Syntrophobotulus glycolicus DSM 8271: one gene and its partner. The protein of the gene in region 1 binds, or shares a complex with, the protein of each later gene. Links are inferred from orthologs where the notes say so. Each region holds a gene or a part of one and is shown on either strand. Other genes may lie near its edges.

The links. The genes of interacting proteins can lie anywhere in the genome.
Region 2: the proteins of SGLY_RS03225 (region 1) and SGLY_RS01575 are in contact, whole or in part, in a solved structure (PDB 3PXG), measured with the Bacillus subtilis proteins. The link is inferred for Syntrophobotulus glycolicus DSM 8271 from one-to-one orthologs.

The regions. Positions count from the first base shown.
Region 1 is NC_015172.1:606,229-611,611, reverse strand. The notes cover bases 1,024-3,935. They hold SGLY_RS03225 (adaptor protein MecA), read right to left. Parts: upstream 2,836-3,935; coding sequence 2,212-2,835; downstream 1,024-2,211. Other genes in these bases: SGLY_RS03220 (hypothetical protein), read right to left, coding at 3,001-3,453; SGLY_RS03235 (LCP family protein), read right to left, coding at 1,024-1,626. Outside these bases: SGLY_RS03240 (FapA family protein), read right to left, coding at 1-478; more of SGLY_RS03235, read right to left, coding at 571-1,023; SGLY_RS03210 (flagellar hook-basal body protein), read right to left, coding at 3,988-4,761; flagellar basal body rod protein FlgB, read right to left, coding at 4,793-5,191; SGLY_RS03200 (flagellar hook-basal body protein), read right to left, coding at 5,195-5,383. UniProt on the Bacillus subtilis protein: Enables the recognition and targeting of unfolded and aggregated proteins to the ClpC protease or to other proteins involved in proteolysis. Acts negatively in the development of competence by binding ComK and recruiting it to the ClpCP protease.
Region 2 is NC_015172.1:323,431-328,984, reverse strand. The notes cover bases 1,741-4,823. They hold SGLY_RS01575 (ATP-dependent Clp protease ATP-binding subunit), read right to left. Parts: upstream 4,504-4,823; coding sequence 1,978-4,503; downstream 1,741-1,977. Other genes in these bases: SGLY_RS01570 (protein arginine kinase), read right to left, coding at 4,553-4,823; radA (DNA repair protein RadA), read right to left, coding at 1,741-1,949. In the rest of the region: SGLY_RS01585 (nucleoside triphosphate pyrophosphohydrolase family protein), read left to right, coding at 48-440; more of radA, read right to left, coding at 603-1,740; more of SGLY_RS01570, read right to left, coding at 4,824-5,554. UniProt on the Bacillus subtilis protein: Competence gene repressor; required for cell growth at high temperature. Negative regulator of comK expression. May interact with MecA to negatively regulate comK.

The DNA of each region.
Region 1 (5,383 bases):
CAAGATAAAAACGTGATTCATTGGGAATCTCTTCAACAAAAATATATTTGCCGGCATGGTCATGTTTGACAAAAGCAACGGCCATGCTGCCGTCAGGGGAAACCTGGAGATTCCATTTGAGGCCGCCTTCTCTCATCAAAGGGTAAAACTCCAAAGAATCTCCTCTGGTTACTGTATACTCCTCAAATAATTCCTGATTTTCGTGATTTAGTCTGCCGGCCGGTGTAAACGGATAAATGGTTTCGACCTCTTTACCGGGGATAATCTTATATTTTTCTCCGTCCCAAGTGATCTCTGTTTCCTGGGGGGCAGCCGCTGCCTGTTCGTTCAGAACAACCCGTACTGTCCAACTTTTATGAAAAATTCCCGGCTTTGCTTTTACTTCCAGTTCAAGGTCCTCCGGTTGACATTCCCACTTTTCTGCCCATTCTGCACGAATCTCATCCAGGGACTTCCCATGGGCAATTATTTCTTTCAAGTTTTTCTCCCCCCTTGTTTAACAAAAACATAAACTGAACTTAATATTATATCGTAATATTCCTAAAAACTATTCAGTTCATTTGCGTCTGTTCAGTCATTTTTACGTTCAGTGGCGCTTGGAAGCGGATAATTTTTTAAAAAATCCTGGTATGAGGGAGATTTTTTGCTGTTGGGGTCCTGAGGGTTGCCCGGAACCTTGATATGGGCTTTTATCCCCGGATCAAGCAGATCAATGACCTCATTATCTATGACCTTGTCCGATGTAATCCCCAAGAATAGATTTTGGACGGTAATTTTGGTTTGCTCCGGGTTAACCTCCCAATAGCTGATTCCGTCATAGTCCAGAAATGCTCCCGGTAAAGTCTGAGCGACAATATTGGAACTGTCGAAGGCTGCCGCTGCTTTGGCCATCCTCAACAAATCGGTTAAACTCAGATTGGTTTCAACAGCCGCCTTAAATTGGGCGATTAATGCCGGAAGCCTGGTTATGGTCTTGACTTGCAGCAACTGATCAGCCACAGCCCTCAGCACTTTTTGCTGCCTGGCTGTCCTGGAAATATCCGCCAGAGCATCGTGCCTGAAACGGGCGTATTGCAGAGCCTGCTCGCCATTAAGCCTTTGCTCTCCCTGTTTCAGATTGATATAACCGTCCTCGTTGTCTCCTGTTTCATAATACATATCTTTTTCGACATAAAGATCAATACCGCCCAGAGTATCAATGATCGATTTAAAGCCATTAAAATTGGTCATGATATACCCTTGCAGGGGCACACCGGTCAATTCCGTCACTTTGTCCATGAGGACAGAAGTACTCTCCAGCATGGGCACAGAATTCATCTTGACAAAGTTATCCTCAGAAAGCCGGACCCTGGTATCTCTGGGGATAGAAAGCATGGAAATGATCTTGCTTTGGGGATCAACACTGGCCATAATAATGGAATCGGCATTAAAGCCCGGATCCTGAGGTCTTTTGTCCGCTCCGATCAGTAAAAAACTAACCCTGTTGTTTAAAAAACCGTCGTCGGCGATATCTAAATTATTGTCCTGCTTTGTAAACACAAAATAGTAACCTAACGTACCTGCTGCAACAAGGATCATCAGAACTACTGCCAAAATTTTGATTGTTTTTCTTCGCAATTGTTCCACTCCACTTCATTCTTCCGATCTTGATCCGTTTATATGATTAATTTCATATTCAAAAGCATCATAAAAATATCCAAGTTCTAAAAAAATCAGCTGGAATAACATCCTTATAGTATGACATCCTGATCCCTGTTCTATTCTCTGTTTTTCACAATAAATGCATTATACCATAACTGAGTACGCTTCTTTTTGAAAAATTTTTTCATCCTCTTTAAAATTCATGCTTTCGACATAGCAGATCATTTAATATATTGATAGATTCAAGATTGAATATTACACAAGATTATCGGAGGGCAGCATTAATGGTAGCACCTGAAGAAAATACCGCTTTCAACCTGGTCCATCTCAAGACTCCTCTACCAGACCCCAGAAAAAAATGTCTTTTTTGCGGCAAGGAAAATCACCTTATTTCTTTTAAAAAGCAAACTATTTGCTTTACCTGCCTGAAAAGCATCAGGCAACTTTATATTGAAGGATATTTTTGCCAGAACGGCTGAAAAGTCGCAGTAAATTAATGAACCTCAGATCCCGGTTAAAGGATCAGAGGTTCTTTTTTGCTGCTCAATGGAATAGCTTACTGTTTAAAGCTTAGATAACAGTCTTGTCCTCAACGATCTTTTTCAGCTTGGAAATCGCATTTTCACTAATGATGGTTTCTCCATGCTCCTTGAGGAAAATATCGGACAGCAAAATCGCTTCCCCATATTCGTCCAGGATCGCTTCCATGATCTTTCTCTTTCTGGAGGAAGTCATCTTACCCAAGCTGAGGAAATATTCCTGTTCATACTTGTATAGGGCCGAGCTAAGCTGCGGCACATCAGGAATCAGGCTTAAACAATTCAGCACATCTTCGAAGTCGGAAAAAACATATACCCAATCCGAATTGGCTGTCTTTACCGAAACTTTAGGCGTACTTTTCTTGTCATTAAAGTTATTTTGAATAATATGATTAATTTCGGCCTCAATTTGTTCATCCTGTTTGATCACCGTAATGACAAATTCATCATCCGAAGCCACTGTCGCCTGTATCCAAAAAGGCTGATCCAGATTAAAATTAACTTCTTCTCTTGCTTTGCCAATTATCTCCCAAAAGAACTGTTCGGTTCTTTCTGAGCGCTGAAAAAAATCGGCAAGTGAAATATTTCTTGCTGAAAGCTCGCTAAATGATATAAAAATCCTCACTGTGTTCTCATTTACCTTAAGAATCCGCATAATATTTCACTCTCCTTTCGTTGAGCTTTTTTTAAGGTTAAGCTCTATTCCATTATAGCATAATCAGTCAATATGATTTCAGTCATCATTTTTTGTTTTTTCCTGAGCCCTGTCCTGAATCTCTTTATCCTATATCATTAGCCCATTATAGCCATATTATATGCGCTAATCGGATTTTTCGGTCAAAAAATTGCATTGATATATTACTTTTTTCCCAGGGATATAGAATAATTCAACAATATCTCCCTTATTAAGCTTTTCCTGAATACTTTTTTCGGCAAATAGATCCAAAGTGCTTTGTGCACCGTCTATCGTCAAAACAGCTTTTTCTCCCGAACTGTTGATCTCTTTGATTTTCCCTTTCATATAGCCCGGCTTTTCCAGCCATTCCCCGTGTTCAGTCAGAAACATGGTTCCAAAAACAATCATCACAGCCAGTGAGATCAGGGTCATGACCCACATCCTGATCAGAGCTTTGGTCTTTTTGCCTCCGGTACGGTAAGCTTTCATCCTCAAAGCAAACCGATAAACAAAAAAAATCATGATTGACAGAAAGAGACAAAAGGCTGGCCAGCTGATTAAGAACAACTGCCGGTAATAGTTCACCAGGTCCATCATCTTCACATCCCAATATCTTTCTGTCCATTTATAAAAAATTACCCCTTAATCAAGGGGAATTTCTTCATTCGTTCATTGTATTGATTTTGCCTAACTCATCTTCATTAAAAATGCGCTCAGGGATAATCTGAACAATCATTCTGTCTTTCAGATTAATAATCCCGCCGATAAATGGAGCGGTGAGCAGGGGCGGAGGAGGATCGATCTGTTCGAATACTCTTACCTCTTTGACCTCATCAACCCCCATCCCAATCAGATTATGATTGATTTCCGTGACAATCGCGAACTTGGGACGATCATCCCGGCTATGACCAAATTTCTGATGCATGTCGATCAGAGGCAAAGCGCTTCCCCTGAGACTGACCAGTCCTAAAATATAATCGGGAACTCGGCACAGGATGAATTTCATTTAACCTGGTGATCTCTTGTACGGATTCGATCGGCACCCCGTACTCTTCCTGCCCCAATGAAAATATGACTGCCTGATAGGACAAACCAGCACCTCCTTACGACCACCGCATTACCTTACTCCAATTACGCCAGTTTGCCGATTTCATTTACTGCTTTCTGGAGAAGTGAATCATTGGTCTGAACCACTTTCTGATTTGCCGAATATGATCTGACCACTTCGAGCATTTTCACGATCTGAGCATTAAGGTTGACATTTGATTCTTCCACATATCCTTGTTTTAATCTGACCTCACCCGCGGGAATATCCACAACACCCTCGCTTGAACTGAAAAGAAGAGTATCTCCTTCCCGCTGCAGGGCCTCTGTCGGGATATCCACCAATCTCAAGCGATCCACTTCCATATTGTCTTCTTTATTGATCATCGTTCCGTCTTCACGAATCTCAAAGTTTTCCGGTATTGGACCTACCGGACCGTTTTGTCCCAAAACGGGACAACCACTGGGCGTGCGCAGGCCACCCGCGGAATCCAAAAGAAAATGGCCGCTGCGCGTATATCTTTCTCCATCCGGCGTGGAAACAGCAAAATAGCCTCTCGCGGTTATCGCCACATCCGTTTGATTTCCTGTCTCCCTGAGCATCCCCGGGCCATCCTGATACATCACGCTTTCAATCTGAACTCCGGTCCCCAGACTCCCGATCGGCGTCCTTTCCATCACAACCGGTTCTGTTGACGAAGGTTCCATTCTTTCCACCAGCATAGCGGGGAAGGCCTGCAATTTTTCACTGGCCTGCCTGTACCCCGGTGTTTTCAGGTTCTCAATATTTTGGTCGATCGTATCACTCTGCTGATTATTTGCCAGCATTCCGGCTGCCGCCGTATATAGCCCTCTGATCATCTTTTACCACCATTCTGTTATGAGATCCTTTTTATTCCCTCATCGCCTGTTTTAACATCGTGAACTGGGAAATCAGGGCCTGAGCCAAGGCATTGTAATGGAGGGTATTTTCCGCTACCTTGGACATTTCCAAATCAACGTCCACATTATTGCCGTCATTGCGGATGGTCGTACTGTTATCCTGGAGTACGACCGTTCCCGCAGAAGCGCCTACTCCCGGCAGGTGCCCGGGGAGTGACATCTTCATCGGCAAAGCCTGATCCTCGCCGATGGCCTCCTGAAGAACCGCCTCAAAATTGACATCCGATTTTTTAAAGTTCGGAGTGTCAACATTGGCAATATTATCCGCCAGCACTTTATTGCGCAGGCTCAAGCCATCCAGTCCGCCTTCAAGAATATTTAAAACCCTGGTATCCAACCAGTTATTCATCACTTACCCCCTAAGCGCAATTGCCTCTGCGATCATTTGATCCTGATCTTTGGTGATGCCGATTTCAATCTGGTACGCTCTCTGGGCTTCAATCATATTGCTCATGGCCTTGGCCGTGTCGGTATTTGACCGTTCCAGCATACCTCCTTGAATTTGCCCGAAACCCTCCGTTCCCGGATTTCCTGTAAGAGG
Region 2 (5,554 bases), 280 kb from region 1 along the record:
TGACCTGTCTATAATTAACTTGAATCAGAAAGGAGCTGTTAAACCCGGTGAGCGACACAACGAACCATTTCCAGAGTATTGTGGCTGCAATGCTTCTACAGCACCAAAGCGTTCTCGACATTCTTTCCAAAGGACAGGAAACTTCATCGAAGGTCAATAGAGCTGTTGTCAAAGCTGTTACGACTTGTGGTTGTATCAGCATCCATGCATCAAAAATCACGATACCCGAAAACGCAACCTTATATGACCTCAAGCAGCTTTTAAACAACCACATTCAAGGCTCTCTTTGTGAGAACTGCCGGGATGTGATTGAAGCTGAACTTGGCAAAGAGCTTTTTTATTTAACCGCGCTTATTAATACTTTAGGTCTTTCTCTCAGTGACATCTTAGAAAAGGAAACTGCTAAATTAAATACTCTCGGTATCTATAATCTGGTTTAAAAACCGATTCTTATTCTCATTGATTTTATTAATTTTTACATCATCTGCACAATTTATCTCTGCTTTTTCTGTGTTCATGATTTCTTCATCAAAGGGATTTGCTCAGCAAGTTCCTTTTCCTTTTTGTTCCTATTGTTGTCATTTTTTTATCCATTTATCCAATCAAAACTTCAAGTATTTTTTTGCCTCTTCCAATGTTCCCGCAGCGTAAATCAGGCAATCGCTTTTTAATGCCGCCTGATTATTGACACTTGGAATCATGCAGCCCTCAAACCCCAGCTTCTCGGCCTCTTTAATACGCTGCTCTATCTGCGATACTCCCCGCAGCTCTCCTGTTAAGCCCACTTCTCCAATGAGCGCCAATTTGGGGAGCGGAGTATCATTCATCGCGGAAAGAATGGCTCCAATAATTGCAAGATCCACAGCGGGATCATCTATCCTCAGTCCCCCTGCAATATTAATAAAGACATCACGGGCATAAAAGACATTGCCGATTCTCTTGTCCAGCACAGCCAGAAGCATGAGCAGCCTGTGATAATCCATGCCATTGACCGTCCTTCTGGGAGGATTGAATCCTGTCGGTGTCACAAGGGCTTGGATTTCAACCAGCAAAGGACGCGACCCTTCCATTGTTACGGCTACCGCCGAACCGGCAACATCTGACGTCCTGCTGCCGAGAAAAACCTCCGAAGTATTGGCAACTTCACAAAGCCCGCTTCCTCTCATTTCAAAAACACCGATTTCGTTTGCCGGGCCAAAACGGTTTTTGATTGTCCGCAAAAGACGATAGATATAATGCTGATCTCCTTCAAAACAAAGTACAGTATCCACCATGTGTTCAAGAACACGCGGTCCTGCGATATTTCCATCCTTGGTAATATGACCAACCAGGAAAATGATGATATGGTTCTCCTTGGCCAGCTTCATCAGAAAAGCGGCGCCTTCCCGAACCTGACTGACGCTTCCCGGTGCAGATTCCAGGTCCTCCAGCATCATCGTTTGAATCGAATCAATCACCAATACCTGATAATTGTCCTGAAGAACGATTTCTCTTATTCTGTGAAGTATTGTCTCCGTAAGAATATGTAGCTTTGATGAGGAAATCCCCAAACGGTCCGCCCTGATTTTAATCTGGCGCGCCGATTCTTCACCGGAAACATACAAAACATTATTCTCTTTAGACAAATAATCCGCAAGCTGAAGCAACAGGGTGGATTTGCCGATACCAGGCTCTCCGCTGACAAGTACAAAACTGCCGGGCACGGCCCCTCCTCCCAGCACTCTGTTCAATTCCCCGTTCCCCGTATCCAGTCTCTCTATTTCCATGGATGTAATCTCTGACAGGGGGGCTGCTTTAACAGCTCCCCTGTCAGTCAAACTTGAGGAGGAAACAGAAATTTTCTCCTCGGCAAAGGTATTCCACTCTCCACATGCAGGGCATTTACCAAGCCAGCGGGGACTTTCCTGCCCGCATTCTTTACAGAAATACTTCGTCTTAATCCTTGCCACTCAGCTTTCCCCCTGCTTTTCCTCTAAATTATATCTCATCTTTCTTTGTTTTTGCTTTGACTTTCTTTTGCGGTTTTGCCGGTTTTTTGCTTTCTCCAGATTCGGACAACTGTTTTTCTGAGCTAAAAATCATCGTATTATTTTCCGCGCTCACATAAATTGTATCTCCCGGTTTAAATTGTTCCTGGAGAATCCTTTCAGAAAGGGGATCTTCAATCAGTCTTTGAATTGCTCTGCGCAGCGGTCTCGCCCCAAAAGCGGGATCATTTCCTTCTTTTGCCACCAATTGCATCGCTTTCTCATCGGCAATGATGGTGTAATTCTGCTGCTGGAGCCTTTTGCCCAGTGATGCAAGCAAAATCGCCGCAATTTTCTGGAGTTCTTCATCCTTTAGCTGATGGAAAACGACGATCTCATCAATTCTGTTCAGAAACTCCGGTTTAAATACTTTCTTCAGTTCTTCCATCACATTTGCACTCATGTTCCTGTATTCGCTGTCCTCACTGTGGGAGGACATAAAACCCATCGCTTCTTTTCTGAGAAAAGACGCCCCGACATTGGAGGTCATCATCAGCACACAATTTCGAAAATCAACTACTCTGCCTTTGGAATCGGTCAGCCTGCCGTCTTCCAAAACCTGCAGCAGAATATTAAATACTTCCGGGTGGGCCTTTTCAATTTCATCAAAAAGCAAGACACTATATGGTTTTCTTCTTACTGCTTCCGTTAACTGGCCGCCTTCATCATGGCCTACATATCCCGGAGGGGAACCGACCATTCTGGATACGGCATGTTTCTCCATATATTCGGACATGTCAACTCTGATTAAAGAATTTTCATCTCCAAATAAAGCTTCGGCCAAGGCCCGGGCAAGCTCTGTTTTACCTACACCTGTCGGGCCGAGGAAGATAAATGACCCGATCGGTCTTTTGGGATCTTTAAGACCGGCCCTTGCTCTGCGCACAGAACGAGCGACGGCGCTGACTGCTTCCTCTTGACCGACAACCCTTTCATGCAATACTTCTTCAAGCTTCAACAGTCTGGCGCTTTCTTCTTCCTCTAATTTATTGACCGGTATTCCGGTCCAGCTTGACACGATTTTACCGATGTCCTCCTGATTGAGAATAGAAAGGTTCTTTTCTCTGTTTGCTTCCCAGTCTTTTCTCAGTGTACTGAGCTGCTCTCTTTTTTGTTGTTCCTGATCCCTGATTTTAGCTGCCTGTTCAAACTCCTGCCTTTTTACAGCCGCTTCTTTTTCCTTTTTCAGCGCTTCAACCTCAGTTTCCAATTCCTTTAGCTCTCCAGGAGCCGTATAACTGCTCAGCCTTACTTTTGAGGCTGCTTCATCCATTAAATCGATGGCCTTATCCGGTAAAAATCTGTCTGAAATATACCTGTCCGAAAGCCGAACCGCCGCCTCGATTGCTTCATCAGTAATCTTTACCCGGTGATGTGCTTCGTATCTGTCTCGTAAGCCCTTTAAAATCTCAATAGCTTCTTCAACGGTCGGCTCTCCGATTTTTATCGGCTGAAAACGGCGCTCCAAAGCAGAGTCACGCTCAATATATTTCCTATATTCGTCCAGCGTGGTCGCCCCAACACACTGCATTTCGCCGCGGGCCAGAGCAGGCTTCAAGATATTTGCCGCGTCGATCGCGCCTTCCGCCGCTCCGGCGCCAATCAAGGTATGCAGTTCATCAATGAATATGATGATATTTCCGGCGAAGCGAATTTCTTCCATAACCTTTTTCATCCGTTCCTCAAACTCGCCGCGGTACTTTGTCCCGGCAACCATTGACGACAGGTCCAATGTGACAACTCTTTTGTCCGCAAGAATTTCAGGAACACCGCCACTTACGATTCTTTGGGCCAAACCCTCGGCAATAGCTGTTTTGCCTACACCAGGTTCCCCGATCAGAACGGGATTGTTCTTGGTTCGACGGCTAAGCACCTGAATGACCCTTTCTATTTCTTTTTCTCTGCCAATGACCGGATCAAGCTTTTTTTCTTGGGCCATGACTGTCAGGTCACGACCGAATTCATTTAATGCGGGGGTATTGGACGAAACATTTTTACCACCAGTCATACCGGGGCTGCTCCCCGGTACAGAAGTGTTTTCCGCCTCTCCGCCCAGAAGAGCCACAACATGTTCCCAGAGTTTTTCAGGGTTAACCTTAAGATCAGCAAGAACTCTGGCCGCTATCCCCTCTCCTTCGATCAGAATACCCAGAAGCACATGCTCTGTGCCCACATAGTTTACACCCTGCCTTTGGGCCTCTTCGGTGGCAATTTCAATAACTCTTTTTACTCGCGGTGATAACCCTACCTCACCGGCGATCGGCTCACTAATTCCAATCAGCTGAATAATTTTTCCACTCATTTTTTCTTCATCCAGGCCCATTTCTTTTAACGCTGTGGCCGCAACACCTTCTCCCTCTTCCAGCAGGGCCAGAAGGATGTGTTCTGTCCCAATAGTCTTATGACCCATCCTTTTGGCGGTACTCTCCGCGAGTAAAAAAACTTGTTCTGCTTTCTGTGTGAAACGTCCGGGCATAATTGAACACTTCCTTTCCAACAAATTAATACTAAATAAAATATTGTAATTAATCCTTGGTATGATACACACCTCGGATATAATTCGCTCGTTCGAAATCAGCATAATTGCCATCCAGAGGCCTGTCTATCCTATATTGCAGACAGCCATAAGAGGAATTGACCAGCAAAGAGGCAAATCCTGCCTGAACTTTGGGCAGAATCCCCATTTCCACACCCATTCTGTCTTCCGACAGAAGACCAATCACTTCATCCCCACTTAAAAGCCTGGCATGTTCAAGGGTCCCCCTTGCTCTCCAGACCTTATCCTGGAGCATAACTCCCACTTCTTTCCACAAGTCCTGGCGCGCCTGAGACTCCCTTTCCGCAATTTGCCCCGTCATTGTCTCCAGATATGCCAGGGTATCCTCTTCACTCTTCCCTAAGGTCACTTGGTTGGATATCTGAAAAACATTCCCTAAAGCTCTCGAACCTTCCCCATACAGCCCCCGAACGGCCAATCCGATATGAGTAAGCGCCCCTAATACCTGTTGAACTTGATTGGTCATGACTAAAGCAGGGAGATGGATCATAACCGATATCCGCAGACCGGTGCCTACATTTGTCGGGCAAGCCGTCAAATAACCAAATTTCTCTTTAAAAGCAAAATCCAATTTGCTTTCCATCTTTTCATCCGTCTCTTTTGCCAAAGCCAGTGATTCGCTGAGATTAAAACCCGGCATCAGTACTTGAATCCGCAAATGATCCTCTTCATTGACCATTACAGATACTTTGTGACTGTCTGTAAGGGCTACACCGCTGAATTCCTTGCCATTGGCCAAGTCCGGACTGATTAAGTGTTTTTCAACCAAAATTCTTCTTTCAAGAGGATTGAGGACGCCGAGTGATAAATAGGTGAATTGCTCCCCTGAAACAACCGTTTCCCCAAAAGTATCAGAAATCTTTTTCTCCACTTCTTTTCCGCCTTCAGCTCCCAGAATATGCGGAAAAGAAGCTCCGGCCAGATTCCTTGCAAGCCTGACTCGGGTGCTTAAAACAATAGGAGTGTCCTG